DNA from 3 places in the Priestia sp. SRI_019 genome. Region 1 is predicted to be linked to each of the others. Evidence: predicted binding sites of a transcription regulator. Region 1 holds the regulator's gene; each other region holds the start of a gene.
The links. The regulator LexA, encoded in region 1, represses DNA repair genes until DNA is damaged. The targets are predictions, from matches to a motif close to CGAACATATGTTCG.

Region 1 (8,194 bases):
CGTGAAATAGGCCACAACAGCAGCTCCTAGCAAAATGCAAACCATCTGCATTAAGCGCTTTCCATTCAGCGTCCCTTCTTTAATGCCATCTACCGTTAAACCAATAATTTTAGGCGGGAGAAGTTCTAATGCTGCCACGATCATGAGCAGCGCTACCCCCGTTATGTAAGACTTTTTTTCCTGTTTGAAAAACCACCATAACTCTCGAAAAATTTTCATTGTATCCCCCTAGCCCCACAACCATTTTCTTATCTCTATCATAAAACAAAAGACACCCTTCTGAATAGAGAGTGTCTGTCCAATTAACCATTATTTAATTTGGCCGTTCATTGCTTTCATCATTTGGTTAATTTTTTTCTGCGATGGTTTCATGCCCATTTGCATCATCATCATTTTTAACATTTGTTCATTAATTGGTGGATTTTTCTTCAGATAGCTCATCATATACTTACGAGCAATGAAAAATCCTAGCGCTATCCCAACAATTAATGCTAGAACACCAACTAGAATATACATTCCCATGGTATTACTTCCTCCTTCGTGTTGTCTAACTTACAGTGTACTAGACCATACGCTATTATACAATATTTCCGTTCCAATTTCCTTAAATAATTACACAAATTTTCTTGTTTTCACAGGCCTCAGCCAGCCGTATTCATCCGTTCCATAATTCACTGCTAAAAAACAAGGATCTAGCTTGCGTAATACTTCAAAAAAAGCTGTCTCAGCATCAACATTGCCATCTCCTTCAATTGTTATACAGCGATTCGTTAATTTTATAGATGCTCGACTTTTTTTATGAGGATATTCCAGCACAAACGTCTCTTGATGAGTAAAAAAATGAGGATAATGAGAAAACGCCTGAAGCAATTCTCGTTGAATAAATGAAATGGGCAGTTGGCGAGTAATGTAATGAACTTGTTTTTGTAAGTGCGTTTCCTGCAAGTGACGTTTCATTCTATATTCAATCAGCAGCTGATAAATGAGCTTTTCTCTTCGAAAATAGGATGATGCAACTTCTTCCTCCATTAAATATACTTCATACGTTCTCACGATTCATCCTCCCTTTCGGCTCGTTCTTTTTTGTACCATTATACCGAATGGTGTACGCAATGCTTGTCTATCGATGAAAAAATTCCTTTGTTTTTTTGTCGAAAAAAAAGAGCAGACCACAGGAGTCTGCTCTTTCTTATGAAAAAGAATTATGCATTAAGCAAGCTTTTCACTTTTGCTACTACATTTTCAACTGTAAAACCAAATTCTTTCATGATTGTTTCACCAGGAGCAGATGCACCAAAGTGATTAATACCAAGAACTTGTCCTTCGTCTCCAACATAACGTTCCCAGCCAAGTGTAGAAGCCATTTCAATACCTAAACGTTTTTTCACTGATTTAGGGATAACACTTTCTTTGTACTCAGCAGATTGCTCTTCGAAACGATCCCATGCAGGCATACTTACTACAGATACGTCAATGCCTTCCGCAGCTAATGCTTTTTGTGCTTCTACTGCTAGGCTTACTTCAGAGCCTGTTGCAAGTATTAATGCATCCGCTTGGTCTTTACCAGCTTTAGATACAACATATGCACCTTTAGACACGCCTTCGTATGCATTTTCTTTTGTACCTTCAAGCGTTGGCAAGTTTTGACGAGTCAATACAAGCGCCGTTGGGCGGTCAGTTGACTCTAATGCTAAGCGCCATGCAGCAGCTGTTTCATTTGCATCTGCAGGACGAACCACTGAAAGACCTGGCATTGCACGAAGTGATGGCAATTGTTCAATTGGCTCATGTGTTGGGCCGTCTTCTCCAACTGCGATACTGTCATGTGTGAATACATATGTTACAGGAAGCTTCATTAAAGCTGCTAAGCGAATTGCTGGGCGAAGATAATCAGAGAATACAAAGAATGTTCCTCCGAATACTTTTACACCGCCGTGTAGAGCCATACCGTTTAATGCAGCTCCCATTGCAAATTCACGTACACCGAACCAGATATTACGTCCGCTGTAATCAGCTGCAGTGAAGTCTTCTGAACCTTTAATCATTGTTTTATTTGAGCCAGCTAAGTCAGCTGAACCGCCGAAGAATTGAGGTACAGCTTGTGCTACTGCGTTTAATACTTCTCCAGAAGAAGCACGGCTAGCTAAGCTTGAACCCGTTTCGTATGCTGGAAGCGTTTCTTCCCAGCCTTCCGGTAACTTTCCTTCTACTGCTAGTTCAAATTGACGACCTAGTTCAGGATATTTTTCTTTATACTGTGCAAATACATCGTTCCATTCGTTTTCTTTCTTTTGGCCATCTTCAGCAATTGTAGCTTTGAAGTGAGCATACACTTCTTCTGGCACATAGAAATCTTCTTCAAATGTCCATGCATAAGCTTCTTTTGTTAATTTTGTTTCATCGGAACCTAATGGAGAACCGTGCACGCCAGAAGTACCCGCGTGGTTTGGGGAACCAAATCCGATTGTTGTTTTTACTTCAATTAGCGTTGGGCGTGTTAAATCGCCTTTTGCTTCTTCAATTGCGTTTGCAATCGCTGTCAAGTCATTGCCGTCTTCAACGCGGATTACTTGCCATCCGTAAGCTTTGAAACGATCTTCTACGTTCTCAGAGAACGAGCGATCTAAATCTCCGTCTAAAGAAATATCATTTGAATCGTATAAAACAACTAAACGTCCTAATTTTAAGTGTGCCGCTAATGAAGCTGCTTCAGCAGATACACCTTCCATTAAGTCTCCGTCACCACAAATACCATACGTAAAGTGGTCTACAATTTCTAAACCTTCTTTGTTGTATGTTTCAGCTAAATGACGTTCTGCCATTGCTTTACCAACAGCCATTGCAATACCTTGTCCTAGTGGACCAGTTGTTGCATCAACACCTGCTGTATGACCGAACTCTGGATGACCTGGTGTTTTACTTCCCCATTGACGGAAGTTTTTAAGGTCTTCAATTGATAAGTCATATCCAGCTAAATGAAGCAAGCTGTATAATAGTGCCGATCCATGTCCTGCTGATAATACAAAGCGGTCACGGTTGAACCAGTTTGGATTCTTTGGATTGATGTTCATGAATTTTGTCCACAATGTATATGCCATTGGAGCAGCTCCCATTGGCATACCTGGGTGACCTGAATTTGCTTTTTCAATCGCATCGATTGATAAAGTACGAATTGTTGCAATCGAAAGATCTTCAATACGTTGTGTCATACTCTTCATTCCTTTCAAAACTATGTACATATGTTATCATACTAATGATTTGCTTATTTGTACAATACTTGAACCAAAAAAATTTCCACTTTTACAGTTTTTGTGCCCCTTATTAAAAATATACAAAAAACTAGAGGGAACACTCCCTCTAGTTTTACTAGAACGTCTTAGTGAAGACGCTTCTTTTTACTCTCTTTTAACTTCTTAGGCGTAACATCTTTACCTTCTTCGTCCACAACTTTAATCGTATGAAGGTGATTTGTCATAGATTGTCGGAAAACTTTTAAATATTCCTGACGTAGCTCTTGCTGTTCTTTCGCTTCAGATTCTGTCAGCCCTTCAGCCTTTGCCTTTTTTGAAAGAGCATTAATACGAGCAAGTTTATCTTTTGATAGCATATAAAACCTATCTCCTTATAATCAATAATTAAAATTACCGAACCGCTCCGGCAACATGTAGTCATCTTACTAAATCTCTTTCGTTTTATCAAGAGATTGAGCACTCTCTTGGTACTCTTGATAGCGGCGATGTACCGTCGCTTTTGAAATATTATAACCAAAACCTTTTAGCGTAACTGAAATTTCAGCAAAGGTTAAGCCGTTATGACGAAGGCGGACAATTTCTTCAATCGGCGCTTCTTTTTTTTCTCTTCCCGAGTTAACTCCTTGATTTTTTAAATTTTTCTGCGGACGATAACCGTTTTCTACGGCTCTTTTCATTCCTCTTTTAATTTTAGCATTATGTAATTTCCGCTGATGCTCTTCCACTAAGCTAATAATATCTAACACCATTGAATCAGATTCTGAAAGCTGAAGCTGACCTTGATGACTAATCGTATAGATGGTAGCATTTTCTTTATGAAAAGCATGAAGCAGCGCAATTCGGGCATTTCCTCTGCCTAATCGTGTTTCGTCTTGAATGAGCAGCACGGATATTTTCTCTTCTTTCATTGTATGAAGAACATCCAAAATACCCTCTCTGTCTACATCATATCCGCTTGCTTTTTCCATCACGACTTTTTTCACCTCTAGATGATGAAGATTAGCAAGCTTTTTTAATTCTTCTTGCTGGCGCTGTAAAGATGTTTCTTGGGTTTTTTTATCCGTACTGACACGGCAATAAATAATGGCGTCCACTTTTATCACGACCTTTTCGGCTTCTAACAATATTCAGGAACGGCCGTTACACACTACTGTTCAATTGCCACTTGATTATGTAACTCATTTTTTAAAACAGGAATATATAATTTATCTCCAGGAGATAAAGACTGGGCAGTATCTGAGTTTAAATCATTAACGTCTTCAACCCATTTGACAAATTCATTGGTGGTCAAATGATGGTGATTATGATACTTGTTGGACAAGTCCCAAAGCGTATCTCCTTTTGTAATAGTAACCGTTGAATATTTGTCTAAATCTACTTTATCCGCTCCTAAAACCAGCGTCAATACATATGTAAGTGCAGCGATAACTGCAAAAAAAATAGCGTAATGTTTCATAGAATGTAAGAATTGTTGCATATTATGATCCCCCTATCAGAATATATGTTCTTATTTTATTGAGAACATTTGTTTCTGTCAATGGAATTCTTCGAACTTATGTTTGTATATTGACACACCACGTGGTATAATTCACCTAAAGAATAGCTAAAATCGAGGTGAAAAATATGAAGCTATCAAAACGTCAACAAGACATACTAGATTTTATTAAGCACGAAGTAAAATTAAAAGGCTATCCGCCTTCTGTTCGCGAGATTGGGGAAGCGGTAGGATTAGCCTCTAGCTCCACTGTACACGGGCATTTAGCTCGTTTAGAAAGCAAAGGGTTAATTCGCAGAGATCCAACAAAACCAAGAGCAATCGAAGTTCTTCAGCTAGATGAAGTAAACATCCCTAAAAGCAATGTCATTAATGTTCCTGTCATCGGTAAAGTAACAGCGGGTCTTCCTATAACAGCCGTTGAAAATGTGGAAGAATATTTCCCTCTTCCAGATAAATTCGTTTCTCCAGATGATCATGTATTTATGCTTGAAATTATGGGAGAAAGTATGATTGAAGCTGGTATTCTAGATGGCGATATGGTAATCGTACGTCAGCAGCAAACAGCTAATAATGGAGATATTGTGGTCGCTATGACCGAGGACAACGAAGCAACGGTAAAACGTTTCTTTAAAGAAGAAAATTTCGTTCGTTTACAGCCTGAAAATTCAACGATGGCGCCTATTATTCTTCGCCACGTAACGATTTTAGGAAAAGTAACTGGTGTATATCGCACGATTCACTAATCAGACACTGTATGTAAAACCAACTAATCATGATGTTAGTTGGTTTTTTTTACGTTTGTTTTCTAAAAAAATTGGCATATTATAAATGATACGTTGAATCACCGCAGGCAGGTAGAACGGTTTTTGTAAAGCTTGTTTCACCTTTTACTTTCTATCTGCATTTCCGCGACTCTTACAAGGAAATACAACCGACCATAAGAAGGATGTAGTTTATGACCAATACACCAAGGAAAACAGAACCATTTCAAACCATTGTACCTACCAAAGCAATGAACATGTTTCTTTTTCCTTTTTCCTTTGATCGAAAAAATAAAGAGCAGCTTGTTCATGCACTGAAAGAAAATTTGTTCGATTTTTTTTCCATTCAAAACAAACATTTAGAAAAAGAATACTACGGAGAACAGTATTACGTATCTCATGATAGCCTGGATCAATATTTTCTTCCTTACATTGAATGTATTCTATTCCCTGACTCGTGCGAAAAAGAAGGGCTGCTTCGATTTTCAAAAAAAATAGACCATACCATTACGTTACACACTTCCTCCACCACCGTGTCTAGCAACGTGCTGTCTGTGGATGTTTTTTTATGTCCTTTTGAAATTGGCGTCATGACCATTCGCACTGAGATGAGCCATAATCATTACACCTATGATGATATTTTAGAATTCATGAATCATTTTCGTGTATTAGAACCGAAGCTTGCTGAAGAGCACGGATCCACCATTACCTATGAACATCATCGCTATAGCAAAGTGCAAGATTATATTTTTTCACAGCTTGCGCCATTTTTGAACGAACACATCAAGAAAGAAGCCACGCGTGAACAGCACGTTGGGAGCCTTCCTTATTTTATCGATGAACGGATGTTTGTGTTAAGTTATGTAACGGTAAATCAAGAGCAAGAAATTAATTCCACAACTTTATTTCGTACTGGGCAGCTAAATAGCTATACGCCTGACGGGAAAGCGTTTATTTCTGCACACAATCATGAGTATATTAAAACGTATAATACTAAACACGTGTATGAAAGGTGGGCTCCTGAAACCTATTACGTCATAACAGACCATGTGTTTTCATGTATTTCTAAATCGACAGACTCTAAAACGGATCAGCTTTTGATGAATCATCTATTTGGCCAGCATTACTATAATTTATTTTTACATTTTTTCTATAAAATCGTGTTGCTAAAACTATCTTATGAGTATTCTCAGCTCACGTTTCATAAAAATTCAGAGGGCATTGAACGACTAATCCGCTCTATTACCGTATTTTCAGGTAAATATTTATTTTTAGAAATTAGCTCGCGCACAGAAGGTCAAGAGTTTTCTGAGCTTTTTAAAAAAATCTTTCACATCAATTCTCTTTATCAAGAAGTCAAAGAAACCCTTGGCACTTTGTACCAAAATCAAGAGAAAATCGCAGCCAAACGTCACAATTACTTATTATTAATTTTAACGATTTATACGGTTCTTTCCGGTATTTACGGAATGAATTTAGTTATTAGCAAACTAAAGGGAAACATCAATTGGGATAGCATGAAGCAGTTTTCTATCTTTGAATATATCGCTTTAATAGTAGCTCTATCAGGAATTCTGATCAGCATTAGTCTCGGAGTGAGTTCCCTATGGAATTTATTAAAAGATCGGTTTAAAACATAAAAGCTGTTCGCATCAGAAAACACATGATAAAAAAGAAGAGATTGAGACATAACTAAATCAAGCGAATCTATAGGAGAACAAATGGAATAAATAAGCTAGTAGGGATTGCTTGTTACACCGCAGTTGATTTCCGTGCAAGACTTCGCTTTCCGCGGGAGTCTTCGTCTTGCCCTCCAATCAACTGCTGGAAGGAACTAAACAAATGAAACTACGTTCACCATAACGAACCACTAATCAAACATGGTGATTAATGGTTCGTTTTTCACTTCGACTAAAATCCTTTTTTCTCAACCTCTTTTATCTATTACTAAATCACTGCCTACTCCGCTTACCCTTTTATCAAACGTTATGCCGCTGTTGTAATTTCAGAACAGTCTAATATTATACTCTATAAGAAAAATATATACAAAATAATAAAATATGGTATCATAGGGTAGGAATTTTGTACCTTATCTTTGAAATAATTTGCAGGAGGTAATATGCTTAACTCATTTTTATCCAAAAGCCTGATCTTTTTATGTGTCATTATTCTCACGTGGTCTCTATGGGGCAGTTATAATGCGATGACAAATTCATTGGAATTAAAGGGCTTGGCTTTAAGTAATTCATTTATTATTGAAGGAATATTTATCACTTTCCTTGTCATTTTTCTAATAGCTATTGCAAGTAGATACATGAACAAAACTGTTTTTTTTATTTCACTGATCGTTTTGACCTTAGGTATTCGACTAGCATGGATGCTTTCTGTTCAAACGCCTGTAAAATCTGACTTTCTTGTCATGTTAGATGCCGCGCGTAATATCGCAAAAGGAAATTATGACTTTAACCAAAGCGTTTATTTTACTACATGGGTATATCAGCTAGGCTTTTCATTCTATGAATCTGTTATTATTCGCTGTTTTGGAGATAATATTTTTATATTAAAATTGTTAAATATTTTTTATTCCACTGGCACCGTTATTTTTATTTATTTAATTGGCGCAAAAGTATTTAATGAACTTGCTGGGAGAATGGCAGCTTTTCTATATGCGTTCTACATTCCGA
Region 2 (8,194 bases), on a different contig from region 1:
TAAGTTTCCTATTATAGAAGAAGTACATACAAGGTAAATAATGGATGTATTATTTTCTTACCTGTTTCTTATACTAATTTTTAGGAACAAATCACACTTTAAAAGTGGAATTAGATGTTTCATTTCCTTGTCATGAAAATTAATATTTGCCATGTTCGAAAAAAGAGCCGTACCCAAAAGATACGGCTCTTTTTTATATTTATTGATGACGAAGTTTTTCAATTTCTTCTAAAAAAAGACCTGTCAATTTACTGATTATGCTGCTCGTTATACCTTCTCGGATTATTCTAATGGTCATTAATTTTATAGCTTCTTCTTTTCCTTTTCTTTCAGCTCTATAGCATGTCTTTGCACAACATATGAAGACATCTTTTATTCAGTCTATTTTTATTGAAATTGCACACCAGACTAATAAGTGTGGCGGGATTAAAAGCACTAAATTTCTCTAGAGCACATTCAAGTATCATTAAATGTTTACATACTTGCTACTAGGGAATCCACCTTGTAAGAACATTACTATCTAAATAGGAGGAGAATAAAAAATGAACACTAATACAGGGACTGTTGAACATAAAGTAGATAATAAATTAAATGAGATGAGCCAAGAGAAGAAGGAAAACATTCTTTCTAGTTTTAATGAATTTAAAACATACTTAGGAGATAAGGTCACAAAAGGTGAGAAACTAGGCTTAAATGATGACCAATTAACTTTAGGTGCTAAAAAAATAGCTGATTATCTTGCTAAACATGAAGAACCACAAAATGAAGAGCAATACTTGTTACATCAGTTATGGAAAGTTGGGAATGAAGAGGAGAAACATCATCTAGCTCATATGCTTGTTAAATTGGTTAAAGAATAATTCAAATTACGTAATGAAAACTAACAATACATGATTTATTAAAGGAAGAATGAATAATTCATTCTTCCTTTTTTATTTATGTATTATCCGTTGCTTACACAATAAAAATCTAAAAATGTGCTTGAAAGTAAATGACGTTTAGTAGAAGGTAGGCTGTATACGTCCTCCCGACAGGACATGATTGTATTACACGTTCGTATCGGTAAACCCAGAGTTATAGAATTACATATGTATCTGCACACTTATAATAGTATATTATTCATTCACTGATATACTTTATATCAAGAATGAAGAAAATAAGGGGGAGCATGTAATGGTCCTATATAAAGATCCTATAAATGAACTACAATTTATTCAGAAAGCTCTTGATTATACACGTGCTGGTCTGATTATAACGGATCCATCTTTGCCTGATAACCCCATTATCTATGCAAATAAAGGATTTTTAGACTTAACGGGATACGATATAGAAGAAATCCTGGGGAAAAACTGTCGTTTTCTACAAGGTAAACAAACGAACCCCACCACAGTTAAGGAAATGAAACAAGCTGTTACCGCACGCTCATCAATCACTGTTCAAATTTTAAATTATACGAAAGACAACCGTCCCTTTTGGAATGAATTATATATTGATCCTTTATGGATGGAAAGTAAACTGTACTTTGTGGGTGTCCAAAAAGATATAACAGAAAAGGTAAAGCAAGGAGACCTTATTATTGATTATCACGAACAAATGACACAGATGTCTACCCCTATTGTACCATTGAAGGATGGCGTTTCAATTTTACCGATTATTGGCGTGTTAAATGAACAACGTTACGACATGTTGATGGAAAAAGTATCGATGTATATTGAAGAATCAAAAGATGACTACTTTATTGTTGATTTTTCTGGACTACTAGAAATTGATACCTATACTGTTTCGTGTATTTATAACTTAAATCGTTTAATTAGTCTAACAGGAACTGAAGTGATGATTACCGGAATCACGCCTTTGTTAGCCAGGAAAATGGGTGATTTGTATGTTACTTTTGATGACTTAACAACGTTTACTCATGTGAAGAATGCATTAGTTTTTATTGAAAAGAAAGAAAAATAGAAGTGTTGTTCAAAACTAGAGAGCATGTTGCATTGCGTTTGTTGCAGTTTGTGACTTTCTTGAAAAACAAAAAATCAGTCATTGTTGGGGGAATATAATCATATTTTTTAAAAAGGGACTCAACAACCTTTTGTCTATGACATGGATAGATAACTCCTAAACTTACTAGTTTAGGAGTTATTTACTTTATCTATTCAGTTTCTGTTCTTCTTCTTTGCACTTGGTTAGCTACCCCTTCACCTTTCTAAATACCGTGGAGGCAGCACTAGAAAACGGTACCTTCACAATCTCTATCCTAATATTTTGTAGACTAAAGCAAATGACATGCTTTTGCATCTCAATCCCTGTGATCTTGTAGTCGTATCATCAAATGATTTAACCTATCTGTATCTTTTTTTAAACACTTAAAAATACGAAGCATTACATGATAGTTTTCTCCACCTCTAGAGGCTACCAGTTCATGTTCTTTCAATTTTTTCTCAACTTCATGTTCAAGCACTGTTACAACTTCTAATTCATCTACCTCGTTTAATGCAACTCTGCAAGCAAGTAATGCGATGCAATAGTGATATCCAATGCTATCGTAGCCACGAAAGCAGTTGTCGCCAAGCAACTTTAGCTCGTATGGTTGTATAATATTGATCACAACTTCTGTTATGTCTTTAGAACCAGCAAATGGCACCATACGTAAACAATGTTTGCGATTGAGTGGGGTAGTAGAAAATGATTTTATTTTTCGTATCAATTTCTTTAACAGCTCTTGATTTTTATCGCTTAGAGAGTTTTTTTTAGTTTCTAATATATCAACTATGTGTTCCATATTCATACTCCTTATAGCTCATCGTGATTAGATACTTTTCTTCATACCGCATTGGCGACATTCACGTAAGAAAACGCCATCTTTTACGGAACTTTTGAAGTAAGATGAATTGCAATTGCCGTATCGACCACTTACCTTATTATTATGACAAAGCTTAAAATCGTATAGATTAATTAAGGGTCCTTACATATTTAAGGACCCTTTTATGCAACAAACGCCTCTGTTTGTTGCATAAGCTAGCTTATTCTAATTTCATTTTTAACCCTTCGTGCGTGGGTTTAAATCCCAAGCGTTCATAAAAACGTAATGCATCGCCTCTTTGCTTATCTGTTGTAAGTTGAATTAAGTGACAACCACGTTCTTTAGCACGATGAATGGCCCATTTTATAAGTTCCGTACCTATTCCTTTTCCACGTACAGATGGAGCTGTTCGAACTCCTTCAATAGTAGCTCTCCATCCACCTTGGTATGTAATATATGGAACAAACGTAATTTGCTGTACACCGATTACTTCATTTCCTTGATAAGCCACTACTAACTCGTTATTAGGATCAGATGTGATAGCTTGAAATGCTGCTATATAACTTTCTGGTAGTGGTTGTTCATAACGCTCACTCGTCTTTCCCAACTCATCATCACTAAGCATTTCAACAATTCTATCCAAATCTTGTTCCGCAGCTATTCTAAAGTTAATTCCTTTTTCCAATAAATTCTCCTCCTTAATGGACGAATAGTTTATAACTTTGCCCTATAATAGGGACCATGGATAAAGGGTTAGCTAAAAAAATATAAAAGGACAATTACTTGAAATACCAGTTAAAAGCATTCGTATATAGAATTTTATCAGCAGCCTGTTGGTCAAACAACTCTTGGATCAATTCAATATCTTTATACTCAAAAGGTCTTTTCGCTCTTGTAGATGGCAAATCTGTTCCAAACATAAGAGCATCAGGGTTTGCCTCATATATGTATTTTAAAGCGTTCTCAACATTTAGTTCCACACGTCCAAAGCCTGTTGCTTTCACACGTATGCCTTTATCGACTAGTTTTAATAAATGTGGTAATCCTTCTTCTGATAACCCTAAATGGTCAATTGAAATAGCAGGTAACTTTTCAATGGTTGATGCAATTTCAGGTAGCTCTTTTGAATCAATATAAAGCTCACTATGCCACCCTACTAAATCATAAACTCTTCTTGCAAAGTAATCGAGCTTTGATAAATCTTCTGAACCACCACGCTTTATATTGAAACGTAATGCTTTGACTCCATGTCGATGTAAATGTATAATTTCTTCGTCCGTTACGGTAAAAGGTAATTGAGTTACCCCACAAAATGTTGGACCCATTTGTTTAAGTGCGTTTACTAAATATTCTTGGTCAAATCCTTGAAAGGAACCCGATACTATGGCTCCACCGAGTACATCCAAATTCGCAGTTCCAGTTTTATAATCTTCTACAACATAACTAGGAGGCAAATACCCTTGATTCTCGTTAATTGGAAAATTGAAATCAATAATATGAAAATGTGAATCAAAAAGTCTCATTATAATTCCCCTTCCTTTTCTTTAATTTACCACCTCTCTAACGAAAAGAAAATGTTATGTTATTTATTAAAACGCATAAGTTTAACTTATTGAATTAACTTGAATTTAGTATATTTATATATTCGGGACATAAGCAATCTTTAATATGAGCTATGTTGAAATTACGTTGTTTTTTCCACTAGTTGCATCTGGAAAATTTGCGTTTCTTGAATACCGGCTCTTTGAAGCTCCTGTTTAAAGGATTCTCCTTCTTTTAGTTTAATAATTCTCTTCGAACCGTCACGTAACGTATATATTCTAAAATTGTACATAAACGTCCCTCCACCAAAATAAATGCTTCGTATACACGATTTCTTCAGGAACTAAGCTAAGCTAACATCGATGAGCTCGCTTAACCTCATTTTGTTCTTTAACTCAAATACATCATCGATGAAAACAAATAAACCTCCGAGAGAATCAACAAACTGAATGGACCCTGTCTCTGTTATGCATTGTCCTCTCTTATAATAGGTAAGGTACACTTTTTTATTTGTATGTAAGGCTTCAATTAAGGTGAAATTCATCTGTTCCATTTGCTCTTCTGTTAAAACAGGTTGCGTTACTTCTACTTGCTTATCTATAATCTCCTGTAATCCTATGTATTGTTCTGGCAACGTAGCAAAAGGGCGCCATTTCTTCATTCCTCTAGGTTCCATGTTTTTGTCCTCCTTACGCTTTGTGGCCTCCAAGTAAGCCATTTCGATAACGAACGGTTGAATGCTCGAGGTGACTTGAAGCTCGCAGCAAACTATTCTTTCCATAACGCATCCGAATCTCATCAATTGTTTTCGCAAGAGCATAGGCTCTTTCACGCTGATCAATGTCCTCAAATAAGCTCATTTGCTCCTCTTCTTGAATGCTGGTGTTGGATAAGGAAATGCCAATGGAGCGAATCGGCATTCCAGAATCATATGTATGTAAAATGGTTAAACAATACGGAAAGATATCTTGGCTTAAGTTGGAAGCCCGCCCCATTTTCTTTTGTCTGGAGAAGCCTCCACCTGTTTGTTTGCTGTAGCCAATCGATAAATGGATTGTTTGAGACACCACTTGATGCATGCGTAAACGAAAGCAAACATCGTCCAATAGCTCCAATAGTAATAATTCCACTTCTTTTCGGCTTGTATAATCTCGAAAGAGAATCTGACTCTTTCCGAAGGACCTAGAGCTAGGAATGTACACATCAGAAATGCGGCTAAAATCAATGCCATTCGCGTGTTGGTGCAACTCTTCCCCCAAGATGCCAAATTCTTTTTGTAACATCTCTTTAGAAGAAAGAGCGAGCTCTTTTATGGTATAGATGCCTAAACGGTTTAAGCGTCTTTCGGTAGCTGACGAGATCCCCCAGAAATCCTTCATTGGATGAATCGACCACAACTTAAAGGGAATATCCTCATATCGCCAATACGCAACCCCTGTTGGGCTATGCTTTGCTTCATGATCTAAGCTCACCTTCGCCAGTAAGAGATTCGGACCGATTCCTGCGGTAGCTGTCAGTCTTGTTTTGCGATAGATCTCATTACGTATTCGATGAGCTAGCTCCTCTGGTGTTTCAGCAAATAAATGCAAAGAAGCAGTCGCATCAATAAACAACTCATCAATACTATACGCATGAAAGTCTTCAGGAGCCACATACTGTAACACCAAACTAGAAATATAGTTCGAAGCCTTGATGTATCTCTCCATGGATGGATTCACCACATGGATATCTTTCCTTTTAGGAATTTCAAAGAGGCGACTTCCTGTTTTGATCCCTTCTTTCTTTAATAAAGGTGTGGCAGCTAACACAACCGATCCCGACCGTTTGATATCTCCTACAACAGCAAGCCTTGTTTTCAACGGATTTAACCCCCTTATGACAGAAGAAACGGAAGCATAGAATGCTTTCATATCAATACAAATAATGACTCTGTTTGGTAGCTGCCCATAATCCATTGGAATAACTCCTCAATAAAGAACGTTTGTTCTTTATTATATACGAACAAACGTTCTTTATTCAATGGAATCTTTTCCCGATTATTGCTATCCTATCGGAACTAAAATAAAAATTATCCTTTTACTTTTATGATTTGTCTTTCTTTTTTAATAAGAAAATAACTTCAAATCACATGATAAAGAGCATTACTAGTAACACTAATCAAGGAACTAAGTAAAAATAAATCCATAAGATCACCTCTTTTTGTTAAAATCTTAAGAGGAATCTGCAAACATCTCCTTTTCCCCCTGTATAATTAGAGATGAAGACAGTTTTTTAAAATTAAAAAGATTTTATAAATAATTGAAATTTTTTAGAAAGAAGAACTTGTTATATAATTCATTTGAGGATTCTTGCATTGAGAGATGGTACTAACAAGAAAATAAAATTGAAGAAAAGTGACTTTTCAAGAGAAATTAAAAAGTTTGGAGATTACAGAATAATACATATTTCATGTAAAATTAGTAATATATGAGGATAAAGTGTAATTTCAGTTGTATATTCTTCCGAAAAAGGCAGCTAAATATTATTATTCAGCTGCCTTTTATCTACCTTCACAATGTGAAAATAATTTAATGCCTCGCCTGAGATGGCTGTTCTTTATTGCTAAAATAGAATTGGGCCTTTCTATTATTGTTTTTCTTATTATCATATATACTCCTCAAACTCTATTTAGAAACAGGCTAAGAAAAGATGTAGATTGGTATGGAAAAGTAGTAGGATTCAATAGTAAAAAGAGCCACATAGTTCGGATTTCTCTTTATTTGCAAGAAGTTATCCCTTACTATCCTTAGGTTTTTTCCTTAGTTATAAATCAATTTAAGTTCCCTTGTTTTATGTAGAGAATTTATAAAGGGTTGATAGAAATATTAAAAGGGTAAATCCGTATCAACCTCTTCATCAATGATTTTATTGGGGTATTTATCCATTTTCTTTAGTTCATTCTCTATAGAGTTATAGGGAATGACTCTTTCAACTACTACATCTTTATCTCGTTTAAAGTTGAATAAACAAAAATTGTATCCATCTCCGCGTGTACTGTTATAAATAATACCATTGTAGTTATTCGCCATTAAACATTGGGCTATAAAATTGGGGAATATATACTCGTATGAGAGTTTAAGTCCTTGATTTAAAGAAGGCATTGAACTAAATATTTCAATATCCAAATCTCTGACATCCCATACTCTCATGTCCTCTAACAATAAAAATTCTGCAAAATCTATCGACTTACCTTCATTGTATATAAAGCCAAGTTCATTACATACAACATCCATGCTACTTGCCATATAGAGAGAAGATATGCCTGGAGGGTTATATCGCCCTTGCGATGGTATTCCTTCAGGTGGATTCCACAATTCCTCTGGAATATAGTTTGCCATTCGTTCATTATCTTTTCTAGTTCTTCCACGAAGAAACCTATTTCCAGCCTCTATTGTTATTAAATTAGGTATATTTCCACTTTTTATTTGGAAGAAAATCTTCTGACCTAATTCATGGTTCATACCTAACATTGGATTTTTTAAGAGATAATTCATGAAATCTTTTCCTTCATGTTCAGTTGTTCCACTAAAGGTATTAATCACGATTTCAACATCATTAGAATACCAGTTTTCTACTTCTTCAGCAGTGACGTAAGGATCATCACTTTCTAATTCATTTCCACAATTAGAACAGTAGATATTTAAATATATTTCACTTGAAATGTCAGTTGGAAATCCGTGACCTTCCACTAATGTGCGAACATTTTCTAAATCAGAAGGATCTCCATGCTTTTGAGTATATAGGATAATGTTTTCATTACAATACTGGCATTCTCCAATCTCTGTTTCACTAATTTTCTCGGCTATTAATTCA
Region 3 (8,194 bases), on a different contig from region 1:
AGCAAGCCTGTCCAATTGAATTAGCAATGCATATTATAGGCGGTAAATGGAAAGGCATTATTTTATCTTTGTTATCAAAGTCACCTATGTATTATAATGCAATGCGCCGTGAAATACCGGGTATTACTCAGCGCATTCTTACACTCCAGCTTAGGGATATGGAAAAAGACGGATTAATAAAAAGAGAAGAAACCAATGATAACCCTAAAAGAGTCTTATATTATTTAACAGAACTTGGAGAAAGTTTTCTCCCAATACTTAAATCTTTAGAACAATGGGGGAATGCTTATATAAGCAAGCAGGAAGAAGGAATAAAAGAGTCTCAATAATTAAGGAGAATCCCTCACTTTATTCCTTTAATATTTAACATACAATCAAACCTATTGTTCATATTCTACCATAACCAAGTTTTGGCATAGGAATAAGTTCTGACTATAAGCAAGAAAATATATATCAAGTGAATACTATAATAAATGAACATTAGAGGTCTCTATTCAAGTTGCTTAAAAAATCTGCCCCTCAGCGTTGGGAATTTTATTTTTTACCCGTTGTGCATGTTGTAATTTAGTAGAAAGAGAAAGAAACGCTTCTTTATTCTGTGCATCAAGTGCTTCGTTTATTTTGAAGTTCAAATAATTAATCTTTAGGTCCAAATCTGAAATAGAGCAAATACTGCCCTTAGTATGTAATTCGTGAATATCGTCTACATAGATAAAGAACTGAAATTCGTTATTAATATCGATTAAACAATGCCATCCTAAGCAATCGACGTACTTGCGGTTGTTTGTAATTGTCCAAACGTCTCCTTCACGGAAGTTAATCATATGCTGGTGCTGCTGTTCTGGACAGCAGCATCCTACTTCATGACAAAATGGTTCCATTATGACAAAGTGTTTATCCATACCACATTCTCCTCTATTTCCTTCTATTTTTTAAAAATTCCTTTTTATTATAAATACAAATACCACTATAATTGATACTGATAATCATTATCATTTTATATGATATTTATGATCGATGTCAATTGTGTTTTAGGCACTCTCACCTGTTCTTGTACAAAAGAATTATGACTTACAATTAATACATATGAATAGAAAATACTGTGCACCTTTTAAAAGTCTGAAAGTTCCTTATGAAAGTTGGCATGATTACTTTTGGTAACGAACTCTTTAGGATTTAGCCTATATATGACTATAAACTTCCAAATTTAGTTTTCTACAAATGACAACTATAGTTACTTTAGTTAAGAGATAGTGATAGTGATAACGATACAAATACTAAAGTTTCTACTGATTTTTTTAGAATGGCATGATTTTTTTCATTTCCCTTTCGAAAAGGCATATGTTAGTTAATAAAAGATATCTTTATTGTTGAAAGGAAAATTGAGCCTATGATTGCGTCCAGGGTTAAATTTGCTGCCTCGTTCTATGCAATAATGTCTATTAGTTTTTGGGGAATTTCCTTTGTCTCTACCAAAGCGGTTTTAGATAAACTAGATCCATACACACTCCTTGTTCTTCGTTTTGGAATTGGGGCACTTTTTTTATTGGTATTATTAGTGCTCAAACGCTATCCATTAAACATTCCACTTAAGTATATTCCTCACTTAATTGTGTTAGGGCTCCTTGGAGTGTTTATTCATCAGGTTATTCAGGCAACAGCACTTCTCACAATAAATGCTTCGGCAGCCGGATGGATCATTTCGTTTTCTCCTGTATTTACAGTCATTCTCTCCGTATTTTTTTTGCATGAAAAGATGACGTTATTAAAAGCATCGGGGATTATTGTAGCTATTATTGGCGTTCTGCTGGTGACCACTTCTAGCAATCAGCATTCCCTTCAGCTTCCGGTTAATATCGGTTACCTGTTAATGGTTTTAAGTACATTAAACTGGGCAATCTATTCTGTCCTATTAAAAAAGCTGGATATCCAACTTCCCTCTCTTGTTGTTACGTTTTATATGTGTTTAATAGGATTTACTCTAACAACTCCCTTTCTTGTAAGAAATAAAGGATGGGAGATCATGCCTTTTTTAACGAGCGTGGAGTGGGCTCATTTACTATTTCTCGGTGTATTCGTTTCAGGTGTTGCCTATTGGTACTGGGCAAAGGCTTTAGAGGTTTTAGAGGCGTCACAGGTATCTGTGTTTCTTTATTTAGAACCAGTAGCGACGCTTATAACAGCTGTTTTACTGTTACGAGAAAAGATTATTCCCGTCAGCATATTAGGAGGAGTCATAATTATAGTGGGAGTAATTGTAGCTAATGGAAGACTACTAACTTTTTTAAGGTACTTGCCATGGAGAAACAAAAAATTGTAGCTATGCAGAAAACCTAAAAATTTGTGCTACTGATAAGGAGGTAATGCGTGTATGAGCTTAATTGAACAGGTAAAGCATATTTTAGATAACTTGGACTCCCCTACCAAATTGGAACTAAGAGAGGCTCTTTTGGCTTTAGATATAAACTTTAATGATTTAAAACCACTATTGCAGTCAGCAAAAGACAAGCCATACTATAGAAAGCTTCTCTATCAAAATGATGAAGTAGAATTACTTGTTATGAATTGGTCAGCAATAGAGTGTGCTCCTCACGATCACGGTCATTCGCATGGATGGATTCAAGTAGTAAATGGTACAACTATAAATACGGTTTACGAAGTTAAAGAAAACCAAATGCCAGAAGAACTGTTTTCTCAGCATCAGGGAAAAGGTAAGCTTTTTTTTGCTCCCAAGAAAGGTGTGCACAAGATGAAGAGTGCTGAAGGCGCGGGTCTAGTTACTCTTCATCTCTACTCTCCCCCAATCAAGGAGATGATGGTTTACGATTTCAAAATATGCGCTGCTTGCATTGTATCCGATGATTGTGGCGCGTGGTGGCCAGATCATCTTCGTCAAAAGGTAAGAGAGATTCAATTAAAGAAGACAGAATGATGTTTGTTAACCCTTGGGATATTTCTCATACAGAAACAAAATAACTGCTTAGTCGAGTTAAAGGACGTGCATCACGAGGTTTTCTTGCTTACAGTTAGCTGTCTTAGCAAGAAAACTCCGCTAAACATCATTAATTCTATGCTAAATAAAAAAGACAGAAAGAGTCTACTTCTTCCTGTCTTTTTAGTCAATTAATCATTAACAACATGAGTTGTTTGCAGATGACTTTTCATTCACTCCAACGCTATCCTCAGTCGTATGAATCTTACTATCAGATTTCGTATAAAAGAATTCCCATTCGTTTCCGTCCGGATCTGTTACCCAAAACTTATCTTGCACAGCATAGCAGCAAGTTGTATCCATTTCTTCACGGGCAAAGAAGCCCTCTTTTTCTAATCGTGATTTGTGGGAATGGATTTCTTCAGGAGTTTCTACTTGGAAGCCGAAATGATTCACTTGATTACCCTTTACTTCGTCTCGTACGTTTAAAGTGAAATTTAATCTTGGCTCATCTACTAAGAATTTAGCGTAATCTACTTTCGTTTTCACAGGTTGAACGCCAAATACTTTTTGATAAAACTCCATGGACGCCTCTAGATTCGTGACATTAATTCCTACGTGAACATATTTCATTTATACTTCCTCCTTCGCATTATAAACAATATTATTTTAAGAGCATGAGCCGCTTTTACTTGTATCTTTTCTAAACAAGCAGCAAAGCTCCTCAGATAACAGGTGATTTACCTCTTTATCATTTAAATCATAATAGCTCCATGTCCCTTTCGTTTCTTTTGTGATAAGGTTTGCTTCTAATAAAATCTTTAAATGATAGGAAAGTTTAGATTGAGACATTCCAAAGCATTCAGTTAGATCACATACGCATGTCTGTCCTAGCTGGCAGAGCTCATACATAATTTCTAATCTCTTTTGATCAGCAAGGGCTTTGAATTTTTGTTCGTACTGTTTAAATGGGTGCTTTCCTTCCTTAACTGTTTCCATTGTCATTCTCCTTCATCAACTTTTTTTGATTTAAAGTTCGAAGTTTTCGGCAGCTTTTTTAAAGTTACGATATGTAGTTTCCCCTCTTAGCATAGGATCTTGATGAAAAAAACGCTGAAAGATTAGGTTTTGTGCTTCCTTATGGTCCATCCCTTGGGTGTTCATAACTAAATGAAAATAGGCTCGAAAGTACGTAACAGATAAGTTGCCAGAGTTATTGACTCTCACTGCGTTCACCCTCACTTTTATAAATCAATTTTTTTGATGTATTCATCATATCTGGAAAATTTAGATAAATCAAGGTATTAATCAATTTTTTTTGATTAATTTTAGCGTATATTTTTATTGAATATATAATAAAATAGTTATATAATTATATACGAAAACAAGGAGGTGAGTTAGATTGGACGGACAAACGCAAATAGAAATGGAAAAAGCAGCACAGATACTGAAGCTGCTTGGCGATAAAACAAGGTTATCTATGATGAAACTGCTCCAAAATAACGAATGCTGTGTTTGTGAGCTAGTTGAAATCTATAAGGCAAGTCAACCGGCTATTAGTCAACATTTACGTAAATTGAGAGACATCGAACTTGTAAAGGAAAGACGAAAAGGACATTGGATCTTCTATTCATTAAATAAAGAAAACAGCTATTATCAGTTTGTCCTTAATGTACTTGAATCTTTACCAAGCGAAGATGAACGATTAAAAGAATTAGAAAAGCAAGGATTACGTATTAATTGTTGCTAATAGTAGGAGGTTTGTAAAGTGGTATCAGTTATAGTAGCCTCCCTCATTTTCTTAGTGACATTGATTTTTGTCATTTGGCAGCCAAAGAACTTGTCTATTGGCTGGGCAGCATGTGGAGGCGCAGTACTAGCTCTTTTAGCAGGTGTGGTTGATTTCCATGACGTGCTAAACGTAACTCAAATTGTATGGAATGCAACATTAACGTTTATTGCAGTTATTATTATTTCCTTAATTTTAGATGAAATTGGATTTTTTGAGTGGGCAGCTTTACATATGGCACGAGCTGCGGGAGGCAATGGCATTCGCATGTTTGTGTATGTATCCCTACTTGGAGCTGTAGTAGCCGCATTATTCGCAAATGATGGAGCAGCCTTAATTCTAACACCTATTGTACTTGCCATGGTACGGGCACTGAAATTTGAAGATAAAATGGTCTTTCCTTTTATTATCGCCAGTGGATTCATTGCAGATACAACGTCGTTGCCTCTTGTAGTAAGTAACTTGGTCAACATTGTATCAGCTGATTTCTTTGGTATTCGCTTTTCTGAATTTGCATCACGTATGATTGTGCCAGATCTGTTCTCACTTTCGGCAAGTATTGTTGTCTTATATTTGTACTTTCGTAAAAGCATCCCTAAGAAATACAACTTAGATGACTTACAGAAACCGGCTGAGGCTATTAAAGATGAAAAAATGTTCCGTTTATCAGGAATCGTTTTATTCATTTTAGTTCTTGGTTACTTTATTGGTGAGTTTTTCGATGTTCCCGTTTCAATTATTGCAGGAATTATTGCCATTTTATTCTTAGGAATAGCGAGAAAGAGTCCTGCTGTTCACACTAAAAAAGTGTTAGCAGGAGCTCCATGGGCAATTGTTTTCTTTTCCATTGGTATGTATGTGGTTGTCTACGGATTACGTAATGTAGGGCTAACTGAAGTATTAGCAAGCCTTATTCAAACAGCGGCTGACCATGGATTGTTTGCAGCAACTATTGGCATGGGATTCATTGCAGCCATTCTTTCATCGATCATGAACAACATGCCAACCGTAATGATTGATGCTTTGGCCATTGATGCAACTTCTGCAACAGGTACAATTAAAGAAGCCTTGATTTATGCAAATGTCATTGGTTCGGACTTAGGACCAAAAATTACACCTATTGGCTCTCTAGCCACTCTCTTATGGCTCCACGTTCTTTCGACAAAAGGAGTTAAGATTTCTTGGGGAACCTATTTTAAAACAGGTATCATCTTAACCATCCCAACATTGTTTATTACGCTTGTTGGTTTATATATTTGGTTATCAATTATTTCTTAACACATTATAAAGGAGATTTTACACATGTCTAAAAAAACACTTTATTTCTTATGTACAGGTAACTCTTGCCGTAGCCAAATGGCTGAAGGATGGGCAAAAAAACATCTCAATAATGATGAATGGGATGTACGCAGTGCAGGATTAGAAGCTCATGGATTAAATCCCAATGCTGTAAAAGCAATGAAAGAAGCTGGTGTTGATATTTCAAATCAAACATCTGATGTCATTGATCCTGAAATTTTAAATAATGCGGATTTGGTCGTTACATTATGTGGCCATGCAGCAGATCACTGCCCAGTAACGCCTCCCCATGTGAAGCGTGAACACTGGGGATTTGATGACCCAGCAAAAGCTGAAGGAACAGAAGAAGAAAAATGGGCGTTTTTCCAGCGTGTACGTGATGAAATCGCTGAACGTATTCAGCGTTTTGCTGAAACAGGTAAATAATTAATCAAGAAGCAGTCTATTTGTATAGACTGCTTTATTTCTTCCTGAAATCTGTTTTATAGTAACTAGGAATATGAGGAATACGTCATTAGTCTAATCAGATTGGTAGATTCATGTACATAAAAATTTAAAAATGGTTCTTATTTAATTTAACTTATATGAAAGCATAAACTTACTTTTTATAAATATAAGATATTCTTTTAGCTAGTTTGTAGAAAAACTTTCACCTTTACAATTAGATGCATTTATTGTATGATTACACAACAGGAACATTTGTTCGATACTAAGGGTTTAGAGATGAATAAAGGAACACCAGAACAAACTAAGACAGTTAAACACAAAATTTTCTCGCACGGAGCAAAAACATTTGAGCCAACTCTTATTCTTTATCGAAATACCTTGGCGTTTATTGTAAACGTAATAACAATCGGAGGTTTCAAATTATGAATGATAAAAAAGCAGCACTAGATATGGCTCTAAAACAAATTGAAAAACAATTCGGTACAGGATCAATTATTAAAATGGGAGAAGGCACACATACAAAAGTTGAGGCATCTAGCTCAGGCTCATTAGCTTTAGATATAGCTCTTGGAATTAATGGTTATCCCAAAGGAAGAATTATGGAAGTTTACGGGCCGGAAAGTTCAGGTAAAACAACCGTTTCCTTACACGCAATTGCAGAAGTACAAAAAAATGGAGGTCGAGCTGCCTTTATTGATGCTGAACACGCACTTGATCCAGTTTATGCAAGAAAACTAGGCGTAGATATTGATGAGTTACTGTTATCTCAACCAGATACTGGTGAACAGGCACTTGAAATTGCTGAAGCATTAGTTAGAAGTGGTGCTGTAGATATTATTGTTGTTGACTCAGTAGCAGCATTAGTTCCGCAAAAAGAAATTGAAGGAGAAATGGGAGATTCTCACGTAGGTTTACAAGCTCGTTTGATGTCTCAAGCTCTTCGTAAACTATCTGGAGCAATCAATAAGTCTAAAACCATTGCCATCTTCATCAACCAAATCAGGGAGAAAGTAGGCGTTATGTTTGGAAATCCAGAAACAACGCCAGGTGGAAGAGCACTAAAATTCTATTCTTCCGTTCGTCTTGAGGTTCGCCGCGCTGAACAACTTAAACTAGGAAATGACATAGTTGGTAATAAAACAAGAATTAAAGTAGTCAAAAATAAAATGGCACCTCCTTTCCGCATTGCTGAAGTAGATATTATGTATGGAGAAGGTATCTCAAAAGAAGGAGAAATCTTAGATATCGGTTCTGAAGTAGACATTGTTCAAAAGTCTGGATCTTGGTTTTCATATAATGAGGAGCGTTTAGGACAAGGACGAGAAAACGCTAAGATTTTCTTAAAAGAAAACCCTGAAATTAGAGAAGAAATTAGAAAAAGAATTATTGATTTCAAATATAGTGATAATGTTAATAACAATAACAATAACAATAACAATAACAATAACGATAGCGAAAAAGAAAACCAATAAAAGTATAAAACACCTTTGCCACGGCTTGAACTGCCCCCCATTATTAGATAAAAAAACTCTAATGATTGGGGGGTTTTTATGTCAAGACTATTGATTTGCAACTAAGTAAAGAATATCTTATCGAAAACATCCCCATTTAGAGTCAGCGCTTCACTAAAACCTAAGGTCAGGTTTTCAAGTAGGTTTCGCGATATTTCAATGTTTTGTAATGAACGCGGAGCTTTGGATCCATAAAAAGCTATTGTATGAGCGTTT

Region 2: the regulator LexA is predicted to act here: its motif matches at 6,341-6,354, upstream of AC2YJL_RS25330 (Y-family DNA polymerase).
Region 3: the regulator LexA is predicted to act here: its motif matches at 6,713-6,726, upstream of recA (recombinase RecA).

Annotation. Positions count from the first base shown of each region.
Region 1 covers NZ_JBYCZN010000001.1:803,381-811,574, reverse strand. Annotated here, with positions in the region: gene AC2YJL_RS04135 (ABC transporter transmembrane domain-containing protein) at 1-219, opposite strand, end outside; gene AC2YJL_RS04130 (YneF family protein) at 310-522, opposite strand; gene sirA (sporulation inhibitor of replication protein SirA) at 613-1,053, opposite strand; gene tkt (transketolase) at 1,203-3,209, opposite strand; gene AC2YJL_RS04115 (DUF896 domain-containing protein) at 3,377-3,607, opposite strand; gene AC2YJL_RS04110 (YneB family resolvase-like protein) at 3,677-4,345, opposite strand; gene yneA (cell division suppressor protein YneA) at 4,399-4,728, opposite strand; gene lexA (transcriptional repressor LexA) at 4,875-5,492, shown strand; gene AC2YJL_RS04095 (magnesium transporter CorA family protein) at 5,705-7,150, shown strand; gene AC2YJL_RS04090 (glycosyltransferase family 39 protein) at 7,630-8,194, shown strand, end outside.
Region 2 covers NZ_JBYCZN010000008.1:76,957-85,150, forward strand. Annotated here, with positions in the region: gene AC2YJL_RS25290 (DUF3243 domain-containing protein) at 543-860, shown strand; gene ytvA (YtvA family blue-light photoreceptor) at 1,174-1,959, shown strand; gene AC2YJL_RS25300 (hypothetical protein) at 2,297-2,779, opposite strand; gene AC2YJL_RS25305 (DUF8096 family protein) at 2,807-2,953, opposite strand; gene AC2YJL_RS25310 (GNAT family N-acetyltransferase) at 3,021-3,485, opposite strand; gene AC2YJL_RS25315 (amidohydrolase family protein) at 3,580-4,323, opposite strand; gene AC2YJL_RS25320 (hypothetical protein) at 4,485-4,634, opposite strand; gene AC2YJL_RS25325 (YolD-like family protein) at 4,686-5,018, opposite strand; gene AC2YJL_RS25330 (Y-family DNA polymerase) at 5,032-6,297, opposite strand; gene AC2YJL_RS25335 (RES family NAD+ phosphorylase) at 7,207-8,194, opposite strand, start outside.
Region 3 covers NZ_JBYCZN010000002.1:989,117-997,310, forward strand. Annotated here, with positions in the region: gene AC2YJL_RS15280 (winged helix-turn-helix transcriptional regulator) at 1-329, shown strand, start outside; gene AC2YJL_RS15285 (IDEAL domain-containing protein) at 504-902, opposite strand; gene AC2YJL_RS15290 (DMT family transporter) at 1,391-2,320, shown strand; gene AC2YJL_RS15295 (cysteine dioxygenase) at 2,372-2,932, shown strand; gene AC2YJL_RS15300 (ArsI/CadI family heavy metal resistance metalloenzyme) at 3,131-3,565, opposite strand; gene AC2YJL_RS15305 (ArsR/SmtB family transcription factor) at 3,602-3,931, opposite strand; gene AC2YJL_RS15310 (ArsR/SmtB family transcription factor) at 4,359-4,682, shown strand; gene AC2YJL_RS15315 (arsenic transporter) at 4,701-5,999, shown strand; gene arsC (arsenate reductase (thioredoxin)) at 6,024-6,446, shown strand; gene recA (recombinase RecA) at 6,890-7,939, shown strand.